Regions from separate parts of the Priestia flexa genome, predicted to be linked through region 1. Evidence: riboswitches for the same ligand, from Rfam matches in the RefSeq annotation. Region 1 holds a riboswitch; each other region holds the start of a gene.
The links. Region 1 has a riboswitch for thiamine pyrophosphate ahead of thiT (energy-coupled thiamine transporter ThiT). Riboswitches for the same ligand answer to the same signal wherever they lie in the genome.
Positions count from the first base shown of each region.

Region 2: another riboswitch for thiamine pyrophosphate. It lies ahead of LZP85_RS03215 (acetylornithine deacetylase); the one in region 1 lies ahead of thiT (energy-coupled thiamine transporter ThiT).
Region 3: another riboswitch for thiamine pyrophosphate. It lies ahead of tenA (thiaminase II); the one in region 1 lies ahead of thiT (energy-coupled thiamine transporter ThiT).
Region 4: another riboswitch for thiamine pyrophosphate. It lies ahead of thiC (phosphomethylpyrimidine synthase ThiC); the one in region 1 lies ahead of thiT (energy-coupled thiamine transporter ThiT).

Region 1 is NZ_CP090431.1:1,652,273-1,655,442, reverse strand. It holds gene LZP85_RS08385 (TcaA NTF2-like domain-containing protein) at 1-463, opposite strand, end outside; gene thiT (energy-coupled thiamine transporter ThiT) at 649-1,221, opposite strand; TPP riboswitch at 1,282-1,384, opposite strand; gene LZP85_RS08375 (GNAT family N-acetyltransferase) at 1,452-1,946, opposite strand; gene LZP85_RS08370 (cysteine hydrolase family protein) at 2,043-2,621, opposite strand; gene LZP85_RS08365 (cupin domain-containing protein) at 2,643-2,954, opposite strand; gene LZP85_RS08360 (YqcI/YcgG family protein) at 2,929-3,170, opposite strand, start outside.
Region 2 is NZ_CP090431.1:629,824-632,993, forward strand. It holds gene LZP85_RS03205 (cytochrome P450) at 1-13, opposite strand, end outside; gene LZP85_RS03210 (HAD family hydrolase) at 295-948, shown strand; TPP riboswitch at 1,255-1,357, shown strand; gene LZP85_RS03215 (acetylornithine deacetylase) at 1,465-2,742, shown strand; gene tenA (thiaminase II) at 2,742-3,170, shown strand, end outside.
Region 3 is NZ_CP090431.1:1,431,934-1,435,103, reverse strand. It holds gene LZP85_RS07270 (sodium/glutamate symporter) at 1-872, opposite strand, end outside; TPP riboswitch at 1,268-1,366, shown strand; gene tenA (thiaminase II) at 1,478-2,167, shown strand; gene LZP85_RS07260 (aldehyde dehydrogenase) at 2,207-3,170, opposite strand, start outside.
Region 4 is NZ_CP090431.1:269,842-273,011, forward strand. It holds gene thiC (phosphomethylpyrimidine synthase ThiC) at 1-1,111, opposite strand, end outside; TPP riboswitch at 1,229-1,341, opposite strand; gene LZP85_RS01465 (hypothetical protein) at 1,396-1,683, opposite strand; T-box leader at 1,857-2,099, shown strand; gene brnQ (branched-chain amino acid transport system II carrier protein) at 2,205-3,170, shown strand, end outside.

The DNA of each region.
Region 1 (3,170 bases):
CCTTTTTATTAGGTTGATGGATGGTGACCTCTTCAAACGTTTGTAAATTTATTTGATTTTTCTCAGCTTCATACCAGTTCACAACTTGAAACGTCTTTAGTTCTTGACGAATTCCTTGCTCCGAAAAATTATCAATTTTCATTACTTGCTGTTTATAAAACTCACTATCTTCTATTATATATGTCTGAATTGACTTAGCTGATTTATGAAGGATTCCATCATGTAAAGCCTTGAAGTAGCTATTCATAAACTGCGAGATTATTTTTTCATCTATTGTATCTGAAATATCATATCTGTACTGGTTTTCAACAACATCTTTCTTTGCTTCTTGATCATGACTTTCTATCTCTCCTGCAATCATCAAGTCCGTATCGACTTCAGTTGCTTTTTGAGCTTTTTGCTGACATCCTGCGAGTAAAAGGGATGTTGCAATCGTCATGTAAAGGAGATTACGTTTGTTCATTAACATGATTCCTTCCTACAAAAAATGGTATGTATATTCTTCCAACAAACAGACCTAGTATACCATTCTACAAAAAAACCCTCAACCCTTTCATAAAAAGAACAAAAACACTGAAAACATGTAAATTGGTTTAAAAACGCAAAAAACCTATAGGATGTTACTCCTATAGGTTTCATTCCTTTTATTTATGATGCGCGATTTAATACCACTCTTGCAGCAGACGGAATTAATACGGCTAAAATGATTAGGCAAGCAATCATGGATCCCACCATTGCTAGTCCATTCATCGTAAATGAATACCATAATGCAGATACTCCTTTTGGTGCATAAGAGCCCCAAAAAATAATCCCTGCAACAAAGTGCCAAAAATAGCGAGCAACGCTGCCGATAACAATTGCTAAAATAATAAATGTAAATGCTTTTGTTCGATTGTTAGTAGCTAAGTTCTGCTTAATAGCACCAGACAATAGCCCTGCTAGACCAATGAATGCAAATGCAATAAAATATTCGATAAATGCTTGTAGAGGTGTTAATACATAAGCAGTACCCGTGACAACTTGTAGCAATCCCCACAAAAATCCAGCTACCACGCCTGATTTAAATCCCCATCGAAAGCAAATAATGAAGATTGGTACCATGGAAAATGATATGGACACGGCAGGTGCAATTGTAATTGATGGCAATATATCAATTATCATTGCTAGAGCTGCAAAGATTGCCACTTCAATTTTCGCTTGTAAAGACATTCCTTTGTTCATCGTCTTTTCACTCCTGTTGTAAAATCATTAGTATTCAACGACAAACACAGGAGGCAGCACAAGCTGCACGCTCCACACTCCCTACGCTAGCATTAACTAACAGGTTCAAAGGGTCAGAACAATTGGTTCACTCTCAGCCATTCAGGCTCCCCCTGTGGTACGTTGATATGTATTATTAGAACGCTTTCTATTATAACATAATTCTCAAACAAGATACTATTTAATTTCACTTAAAGAATCAGTTGATAAAACAGAACATCTTGCCATTGATTGAACTTCCATCCTACTTCTTTAAATTCCCCACAAAAGGTAAATCCAAACTGTTCATGCATTTTAATACTTTTATCGTTTCCTTTTGTAATACCAGAAATAACAACGTGATGATTTAACTCTTTTGCTTGTACTAGAATAGCTTCCATTAACCTTTTACCAATTCCAAATCCTTGGTGAGCTTCATCTACATAAACGGAGAGTTCAACTGTTCGAATATATGCTTCTTTATCACGGTAGGAAGACAAAGATGCGTATCCAGCTACTTCACCATTTCGTTCAGCAACAAGCAGTGGAAACAGTTGACTTTGGTCGTGAGATTCAAACCAGCTTTTACGTTGCCCAATTGTTACAGGAGTTAAGTCAAATGTTGCTGCGCTTTGGCGTACTGACTGATTATAAATAGCCACCATTGTAGGTAAGTCTTCTGCTAAAGCTTTTCTAATTACTGTCATGATGTATCGTGCTCCTTTTTCAAAATGATGTTTCTATTGTACTTGTTTTTGTCAGAATAATCTACACAAAAAAAACTGATGCAAAAGCATCAGGCCTCATTTTATATATTGATAGGATTGCAGTACGCGTAGGGCTTCGGATGTTGAAGTAACCGTTGCAAATTCATTGTGAAGAGATGATAAGCTTAAGCGATGAACATCTTCTGCTGCAAAAGTTGTTTCACCGTCATATGATAACAGATTGAAACACGCAGTTGCATCGTGGATGACGTAAGTGCGATAACCTAAGTTTCCTGCCATGCGTGCCGTTGTAGAGACGCAATGGTTCGTTGTTAAACCTACTAGTATAAGCGTATCGTATCCGTTTTCCTTTAGATAGTTATCCAGTTCTGTTCCTATAAAACAGCTATTTTTATGCTTTCGAATTAAGTATTCATCACCAACAGGACCGAAACCTTCTTTGAAACGGAACCCTTCCGTCCCTGGAAAAAGAGGAGATGTTTCGCTTTTTGAAGCATGCTGGACATGAATAACCGGAAACTGCTGTCTCCTCCAAGCTTGTAAAAGAGTGAGCATATTATCTTCTGCATGAATATTATTACGAGTTCCCCAAGCATCTTGTTCAAAACCTTTTTGTACATCTATTATGATTAAAACAGGGTTTGATTGAATCATTCCAGTCATCAACTTCTTTCATCAAAATTTTAAAATGGAGATTACATACGTACAACCATTCACATCAGCTTTTGACGCATGCTTTGTGTGTTTTGGTAAATAAATACGATCTCCCGCTTCGCACCGAGTTGTTTCTCCCTCAACTGTAAAATAAATAGATCCTTTAATAATATGAAGAATCTCGTCGGTAGGGTGAGTATGACTTGGGTGTTCCTGCCCTGCAACATCATGTTGAACCTCTACATAACCGGTATGTTTTGGAAGTAGTTCATGTATAACTTCTTCAAGACCACCGCCAATTCCTTTTTTAATAAAGGCTTTTTTTAACTCCATCTCTTTCACTCCTTTTTAGCTTGAATGGACATTCTGTTGGGAACGAGTTGTTAACATCTCGCAAGAAATACTGCTTCCATTCATGATTTTCTTGATCTCCATACCATCCTAGATGAGGATGCGCTTCAACTTTGTCGTAATCTTCAAGTCGATTCCGAACCGTTTTTTGAACTTGCTGTCCCATTTTTGTATGAGGAGTCATTCCCTCAAACACCC
Region 2 (3,170 bases), 1.0 Mb from region 1:
CTTCTTGTTTCATTGTTCGTTCCTCCTTCTATAGAGATGGAAAAGAGTAAATGCTCTCTAAACTTTTTGTACATACAGTTCGATAAAATGAACCTATAGTTCAAAATGTACCTTAATTATATAGGGGGTATTGTTTGCTCATCAACTGAAATAGAAAAGTTGAGCGTAAAGAAATAGAAAAATGTAAATGATATCCATATGTCGATGTGCTAGCTGAAATATACATTTGTAGCTCTACTCATAAGAACGTGATAGGATATTAACTAGAATTGAGATATAAAGGCGGTATGAAAGATGATTAAAGCAATTGTGTTTGACTTTGATGGATTAATTGTAGATACAGAATCAGTTTGGTATGAAGTATACTGCGATATGCTAGAACCTCGTGGCGTACATTTGAAAATTGAAGAGTTTGCGTCTTATATAGGAACGGATACTAAAGCGCTTTACGACTTTTTATATGAGCAGTTTGGTCGTGAATTAACGAAGGAAGAAATTGCAAAAGAGTCATTAAAGCGTCACCAAGAAAAAATGAAGCAGCTTGCAGCTCGTGAAGGCGTTCTTGAGTATTTAAAAGAAGCGAAAGAATTAGGACTGAAAATTGGTTTAGCTAGCAGTTCAGACCGTGCATGGGTTACGTCGTTTTTAAAGGAATTAGATCTCCTTGGTCATTTCGAAGTGATGCAAACGCGTGGCGACGTGGAAAAAGTTAAGCCAGATCCAGCTCTTTATAAGCAAACAGTTGAAAAGTTAGGCGTAAAACCTTCTGAAGCCATTGCTTTTGAAGACTCAGCCAACGGTGCAAAAGCTGCGATTGCTGCGGGTTTACAATGTGTAATTGTGCCGAATCGTCTCTCTGCACATTTGACGTTTGAAACGTATCACTTACGCATTGCCTCTATGAAAGAGAAGTCGTTGCAAGAAGTAATTGAACAGGTAAGTCATTAAAAAAGTGGAGCTAGCATTAGCTCCACTTTCTATGGTTCTAAGTGTATTTTTGGGAACGGAATATGAGGCGGTTGTATTACTGTCCAACTTGTCAAAAGAAGTAAGTATAGAAAAGGAGGGATTTTAAGCTGAATAGCTCGTCCCTAGTCTTCTATACTTAGTAGGCATCCGATAGAATTAAACATAACGCTATTGTGGCTTTGAAGGTCAAATTAGAATTCTGCAAATTGTATTGAACTATATAAGGTAGTGTGGTACAACTAATAGAGGTAATAATCAGATAGTTTTACAAAAAAATAGTCATTATCAAACCACTAGGGGTGCTTTTCAAAGCTGAGAGAGACGCTTGTCTTAACCCTTATAACCTGAACTAGGTAATACTAGCGTAGGAAAGAGGTATTGTGTGCTACATCTATGACTTTTACGTGATGTAAGAGGGATACATGTGTATATTCAAGCGCTTCTTTTCTATGAAAAGAAGCGCTTTTTTATGTGGTTTAGAAGGAGGGAATTGGCATGAATATTACGGATGTAGTAAAGCAAGTAGATGACAAACGAGATGAGCTTATTGAACTTTTGACCAAGCTCATATCTTACAAAACACCAGCACCACCTGCACGTAATACAAAAGAAGCGCAGAGCTATATTGCGCGGCTGTTGGAAAGCTATGGTTTTGAAACAGATATGTGGGACGTGTATCCAAATGATCCTAACGTTGTTGGAACATTAAAGGGAACAAATCGAAGTGGGTACCAGAGCTTAATTATTAATGGACATATTGATGTTGCAGCTGTTAACGAAGACGAAGGATGGAATGCTGATCCGTTTCAAGCGAGGTGCGGTGAAGAATTTATTACGGGGAGAGGCGCTGCCGATATGAAAGGCGGACTCGCTGGTGCGCTGTTTGCTATTAAGCTTCTACGTGAAGCTGGAGTGGAGTTTCCTGGTGATTTAGTGTTTCAGTCAGTTATCGGTGAAGAGGTTGGAGAAGCAGGTACCCTTGAATGCTGCAAGCGAGGATATAGCGCAGACTTTGCGGTTGTGGTTGATACAAGTGATTTGCAAATCCAAGGTCAAGGTGGAGTCATTACCGGGTGGATAACTGTGAAAAGTAAGCAAACATATCATGATGCCACAAGAAGACAAATGATTCATGCCGGCGGCGGTTTGTTGGGAGCCAGTGCAATTGAAAAAATGACGAAATTAATTGGTGCACTACAAGAGTTAGAGCGCCACTGGGCTGTTGTCAAAAGCTACCCTGGCTTTCCGCCTGGAACAAATACAATCAATCCAGCGGTTATTGAAGGTGGTCGCCACGCAGCGTTTATCGCAGATGAGTGCAGGCTGTGGGTGACCGTTCATTATTATCCAAATGAATCGTATGAAGAAGTAGCGAAAGAAGTAGAAGACCATCTGTTACAGGTTGCAAAAGCAGATCGGTGGCTAAGAGAAAATCTCCCAACGTTTAAGTGGGGAGGAACATCAATGATTGAAGATAGAGGTGAAATTTTCCCTGCATTTGAAGTAGATAGAAATCACCCAGCAGTTCACTCGTTAGTCAGTGCTCATAGAGAAGTGACAATGAAAGAAGCGAAAGTCAACGTCTCTCCAACGGTTACGGACGGTGGCTGGCTAGCTGATGCAGGTATAGCTACAGCTATTTATGGCCCAGGCGAATTAACGGAAGCACACGCTGTTAATGAAAAGCTGTCCGTTGATCAATTACTCGATTACACGAAAGTGATGGTTCAGTTTATTTATGAGTGGCTACATACAAAAAAGGAGAGTGCCTAATGAGATTCAGTGAACGTTTATATGAAAAAGTAAAGCCTATTTGGAAGCAAACGCATGAGCATCCCTTTGTAAAGGGGATGGGAGAAGGGACGTTAGAGCAAGAGAAGTTTCGCTTTTATATGGTACAAGATTACGTGTATTTAATTGATTATGCGAAGCTATTTGCACTTGGAGCAGTAAAAGCAACAGATGTTCAAACGATGGGGAAATTTGCAGCGTTATTACATTCAACAATCAACGAAGAGATGGAGCTACATAGACAATATGCAAAACGTTTTTTAATTACTCCTGAAGAACTAGAAACAGCAGAGCCCGCGCCAACAACGCTTGCTTACACGCACTATATGCTTCACGTTTCTCAAAACGGAACGCTAGCTGAGCTTGTTGCCGCACTGCTCCCGTGCATGTGGAGCTATTGGGAAATTGGC
Region 3 (3,170 bases), 220 kb from region 1:
GCATTAATATACTGATCGCTATTCGTTTTCTTCATAATACCTTTAATAGCTAAACCTACAAGAAAAGCTAGTGAAAAAGCCGGTATTGTTACTGAAGGCAACAACGTTTGACCTAGCTCACTTAAATAGTAGCCACCTAATGCGATAATTGTCACTAAAGCCACATGTAAGACAAGTGGATCAACAGCAATCGATGATACCGTATCCATTTTTGTAGAAGTGCGCTTTTCAGGGGGGATTAATCCTGTTCTTAATTCTCGTGGTAAGTCTTCAAATCTTGCAAGATAATTTGTTTCACCTTTTTTCGAATAATATTTAATGAACGCCAACCCTACTACGATTGAGCAAATAACACCAATTGTTGCTGATGTCATCGCTAGCGATAACCCTTCTTCCCATCCTTGCTTTGCAAACGCGTCTCCGACAGCAGCCGCTGTTCCATGTCCACCGATAAATCCTGCTGCTAATAACAAGCCAAATCCTAAGTTTAAATCTCCCCAAACGTTATTTAATAGCAGCAATGAAAATAGTAAACCGACGCCCCACATTGCTAGCATAATCATTTGAGAATACGACCACATACTACCTACGCGACCCGCTATTTCTTTAAACTTTACACTTTGAGTTGCAATTGGAATTGCACCAAAAATAACCGCGATTAGAATACCTGGATAAGTTCCAATTTGATCAGTGAATGGAATGAGGCCAATACCGTTTGGCCCTAATGCTAAACCCAATATTCCGGCAATAATACTCGCAGGTAAAAATAAGTTTTGTACCCACCTGACCTTTGCTCGAATAATGGTACCAGCCACTAATAACAGTGAGATGAAACCAAGATCCACAAATAAATCCCATGCTGATAGATTCATTAAACAACCTCCTTAAAAAATATAATTCCTACTAAATTGACAGGACTAATTTATATTAAACTAGGCAAACTGAAAAGGCCATTTAGCTTCAGCTAAATACCTCTTCAATTTGTAGCTTAATTCTTTAATTGAGCTTGTTTAAACGTAACGAGCTTACAATTATTATAGCATGATAGCACAGCCTTTGCACATTCCGACAAGATTCGTGACAATTTTCTCATTTTTTCATTAACTACTTCAATCGTTTAGTTACTAGTTTCATAGGTAATTTATCTCGTTTATTTTTTAAAAAATATCACTATTCAAACTACTACTTTCCGTTACTTTTGAACCATTCTTTCTAAACTTTTGTATAATTCTTTTTTTTATGTTAAATTGAATAAGAATAAAATGAAAGAATCCACTAGGGGTGCCGTTTGGCTGAGACAAGGAATCTTGATCCCTTTGAACCTGATCTGGCTTATACCAGCGTAGGAAAGTGGTACGGCGTTGTCGTGTAATACACCAACAACTGTCTTTACCACTCCATATAATGGGGTGTTTTTTTGTTATTGCCTACGTTTATAAGTGCGTTCCTTGTGGATTCAATTAGGGAGGAATATCAATTGTCATTTTCAGCTCAATTACGCAAAGAAGCAGCTTACATTTACGATGCCATCTTGCAACATCCATTTGTTGCAGGTATTAAGGAAGGAAAAGTTCCAAAAGAAGCTTTAATTCATTATGTGTCACAGGATTATGAATATTTAACTGCTTTTGTTCGCATATACGGTGCGGCGTTAACAAAATGTAGTACCCGTGATGAAATGGAAGTGTTTAATAACGGTATTTCAATTGTTTTACATAGTGAAGTCCATCCTCATAATAATTTTTGTAAAGTAGCTGGCATTCGTTATGAAGATATGAAGCATCAGCCCTTAGCACCAACAGCAAATCATTATATTAGTCACATGATGACGGTCGCACATACAGGGACACTAGGTGAAATTATTGCTGTGCTACTGCCATGTCCATGGACATACGTTGAAATTGGCGAGCGCATTGCAAGCGAAGTGAACTTAACACCGGATCACCCTTTTTACGAATGGATTTCCTTTTATACCAATGGAGAAATGAAAGAAACGACAAAATGGTTTTGTGACAAATTAGATGAGTTAGCAGAAAAAGCTTCAGCTGAGGAACGTAGACGTATGAAAGAGCATTTTATCAAAAGTTGCGAACTTGAGTATCTATTTTGGGACATGGCCTACAAACAAGAGCAATGGCCTCTATCTCAAACCATCGTGCACTCATAACAAACAGGGCTTCTTATAAAGAAGCCCTTTCGTTTGACGTTATTTCAAAAACTTTTTAATCGTTTTTAGACTTTGGTTATCAGACGGATACTTAAAGGCAAAATCAAACTTTGTTGTTTGCTTCAGCACGCTTTTAAAGTGTGAAAACGTTTTAAAGCTTGCCTCACCGTGATATTGACCGATTCCACTCTCTCCAACTCCTCCAAATGGCAGGTGCGGCGTTGCCAGGTGCATAATCGTATCGTTAATGCACCCTCCCCCAAATGAAACCGTGTTAATAATTTGCTGCTGAACCTCTTCACTTTCTGAAAACAAATATAGAGCTAGCGGCTTTGCTTTTTGATGAACTGCACTTACGACCTCATCTACACTTTCATATTCAATAAGAGGTAAAATTGGACCGAAAATTTCGTCTTGCATAACGCTTGAATCCCATTTTACTTCGTCTAAGACGGTTGGAGCAATCTGGAGCGTTTCTTCATTATAATTACCGCCAATTACAGCTTTTCCATCTTGTAAAAACTCAATTAAACGATCGAAGTGTCTCTCACTGACAATTCTGCCATAACGCCCGCTTGTGAGTGCATCTTCGCCATAAAACTGCGTTACGGCTTTCTGTAGCTGTGCAATAAGCTGAACCTTTACGTCTTTATGAACTAACAAGTAGTCTGGAGCAACGCATGTTTGACCAGCATTCATACTTTTACCAAACATGATGCGCTTAGCCGCAAGTTCAACATTTGCATCTCTATGCACAATACAAGGGCTCTTACCTCCTAGCTCTAACGTGACTGGAATGAGCTGCTTTCCTGCTTCTTGCATAATGACTTTTCCAACATTGACGCTTCCTGTAAAGAAAATATAATCCAGCGGTTGCTTCAATAAGATTTGAGTCGTTTCCACAGCTCCTTCTATAACTGTAACAAACGAAGGGTCAAACGTTTTGGCAAGCAATTCTTCCATTACCCTTGAAACATTAGGCGTCAGTTCCGACGGCTTAATA
Region 4 (3,170 bases), 1.4 Mb from region 1:
GCTCTGCAAATTGAGCTTCGTCGTTCGCATCAGCAATTGAACCAGGGCGCAGGCCATCTCCCAGTGAGATTGAGATATCATATTGCTTACAAATTTCGCAAATCTCTTCAAAGTGTGTATACAAAAAGTTTTCTTGGTGATGTGCTAAGCACCATTGAGCCAAAATGGAACCACCCCGTGAGACAATACCGGTTGTTCGCGTAGCAGTTAGTGGAATATAGCGCAACAGTACGCCTGCATGAATTGTAAAGTAATCAACTCCTTGTTCTGCTTGTTCAATGAGTGTATCACGATAAACCTCCCAAGATAGGTCTTCTGCTATGCCATTAACTTTCTCTAAAGCTTGATAGATTGGGACAGTGCCAACAGGAACGGGTGAATTTCGAATAATCCATTCGCGCGTCTTATGAATGTCTTTACCAGTTGAAAGATCCATAATTGTATCTGCTCCCCACCTTGTAGCCCACGTCATCTTTTCAACTTCATCTTCAATTGATGAATGAACAGCAGAGTTTCCGATATTTGCATTAATTTTCACGTGAAACTTTGTTCCAATAATCATTGGTTCAACTTCTGGATGGTTAATATTGCAGGGAATGATTGCACGCCCTGCTGCAACTTCTTCACGAATCGTTTCTGCACTCATTTGCTCACGAATTGCGATAAATTCCATTTCAGGAGTGATAATTCCTTTTTTTGCATAATGCATTTGGGTGACGTTTCTGTCATCCTTTGCTTTTTGTGGTGAATAATTAATAAGGGGAAAGCTTTTCGTTTCGTTCCGTTGATCGCCTTCTTTATAGCCGTTATCTCTTGCTTGAACGGTACGGCCAGCATAGGAAAAAGTATCGTTTCGTTCTGCAATCCATGGTTTGCGTAAAGGTGGCAGTCCTTTTTCTAAATCTACACTATAGGCTGGATCGGTGTATACGCCGCTTGTATCGTAAACGCGAACGGGGGTGTTTTGCTCTTCACCGCGGTCGTTTACAGTGGGGGAAAGGTGGATTTCGCGCATCGGTACTTGAATATCACTTCGAGTCCCTTGCACGTATACTTTTTTACTGTTTGGAAACGGCTGTTGCATTGAAATGATTACTTGTTCTTTAGACATACTTATTCCTCCATTATGCTAGTAGATTTTGAGAAAATAAGCTATACCGAACAAAAAAATCGGGCTCTATGTAAGAGCCCGATGGAATAGACAAAAAAGAAAACAGCATAAAACACCGTTCTTTCAAGACTACTTCCCTACGTTGGTATAACCCAAATCAGGTTCAAAGGGTTAAAGAGCACAATAACTCTTCTCTCAGTCTGTGTAATCAGACACCCCTAGTAGAAAATCATTTAATTGACGACTTCATTCTACCATCATTAGGAAAAAATGCAAGCGGTTATTTATCTTTTTGCTGCTTCAAATGCAATAACAATAGCGGTAATAATATGCATAACCATTCCCACAACTGGGATTACGCCGACAAATGATGTCACCATACCCAAAATATTTCCGTAAGCTGAACGACCTTCTTTATGAGATAAAAATAGAGCAATTGCATGTAGGAAAAAAGCAAATACTAAAGGTCCCCATGAAAAGCTTATGATGAATGCACCACCAATTAGAGGAATACCTAAAAATGCTTCATACCCAGCCGTTAGCCATTTCATAACACGTACATTTCCGCTCATGTATAAGAGCCTCCTATTAAGTAATGTAGTAGTATATACGAACGAATTAGCTAGAAGTTTCATTTTATAGACTGACTATTAATGGGAAAAAAAATAATTGATAAAATATTTTAATTTTTGTATACAAATCTGAAAAGTTTTGTTAGAATATTTTTATTCAATTAAAACACCTTATAAATTCGTTGAAGAGAACGAGTAGGTTATGAAAACTGTTCCCCAGAGAGCTAACGTTTGCTGAAAGTTAGCGTACAGTTCCTAGCTGAAAATCATCTCTGAGAAAATATGCTGAAGCTTTATAGTAAGTATATTCGGACGTCCACCGTTAGAAGGAACACGTATGAACACGTACGTTGGCGAGTGCTGCTGTTTTTAGCAGAACGAGGGTGGTAACGCGAGAATTATATCTCGTCCCTTTTTAGGGACGGGATTTTTTTGTGTATAAAAAGGAGTGATTCGAGTGGAAAGTGATATTGACATTAGACAGAAAAATCAGCAGTACAAACAATCTAGGAGGAACTCACATGAATGCTTTATCAAGAAAAGATACACTGTTTATTAGTTTAATGCTATTCTCATTATTTTTTGGAGCAGGAAACTTAATTTTCCCTCCATTTTTAGGACAGTCTGCTGGAAGTGAATTGTGGCCAGCTGTTACAGGCTTCATTTTATCGGCTGTGGGGCTACCAATCCTGGGTGTCATTGCTGTAGCAAAATCAAATGGTCTTCAATCATTAGCAAACCGAGTCCACCCAGTTTTCGCCGTTGTATTTACGGTCATGATTTACTTAGCAATTGGACCTTTTTTAGGAATCCCACGAGCAGGAAGCTTAGCATTTGAAATGGGCGTACAGCCTTTTTTACCTGAAGGAGTAAATGTAAAAGCCGCGCTGTTTGGATATACGTTTTGTTATTTTGCACTTGCTTACTGGTTAGCTTTAAAGCCTTCAAAGCTTGTTGACCGCTTTGGGAAAGTATTAACGCCAGTTTTATTAGTTCTTATTTCACTTATTTTTATTCGTGCCCTTTCTTATCCTTTTGAGCCGGCTGGTCAACCTGCAGGTAACTATGTGACAAAAGCATTTGCTACTGGATTTACCGATGGTTATGCGACCATGGATACAATTGCTGCGCTAAACTTTGGAATTGTCATTGCAATGGCTTTGAAGCAAAAAGGAATGACTAGTACGAAAAGTATTATGTCATCATCTATTCGTGCAGGAGTAATTGCAGGAACGTTGCTAGCTATTATTTATCTTATGCTGGCATATTTAGGATCTGTTAGTCATGCCAATGCAGCAAATGGAGCAATAACGTTAACGAACATTGTATTTACGCTTTTTGGACCGTTCGGAGCTGTTCTATTAGGAGTTGTATTTACGCTAGCGTGTTTAACAACTTCTGTTGGATTATTAACCTCATGCAGTCAGTATTTTGAGCAATTAGTACCGAAAGTATCATATAAGGTTTGGGTTAGTACAATTGCCGTA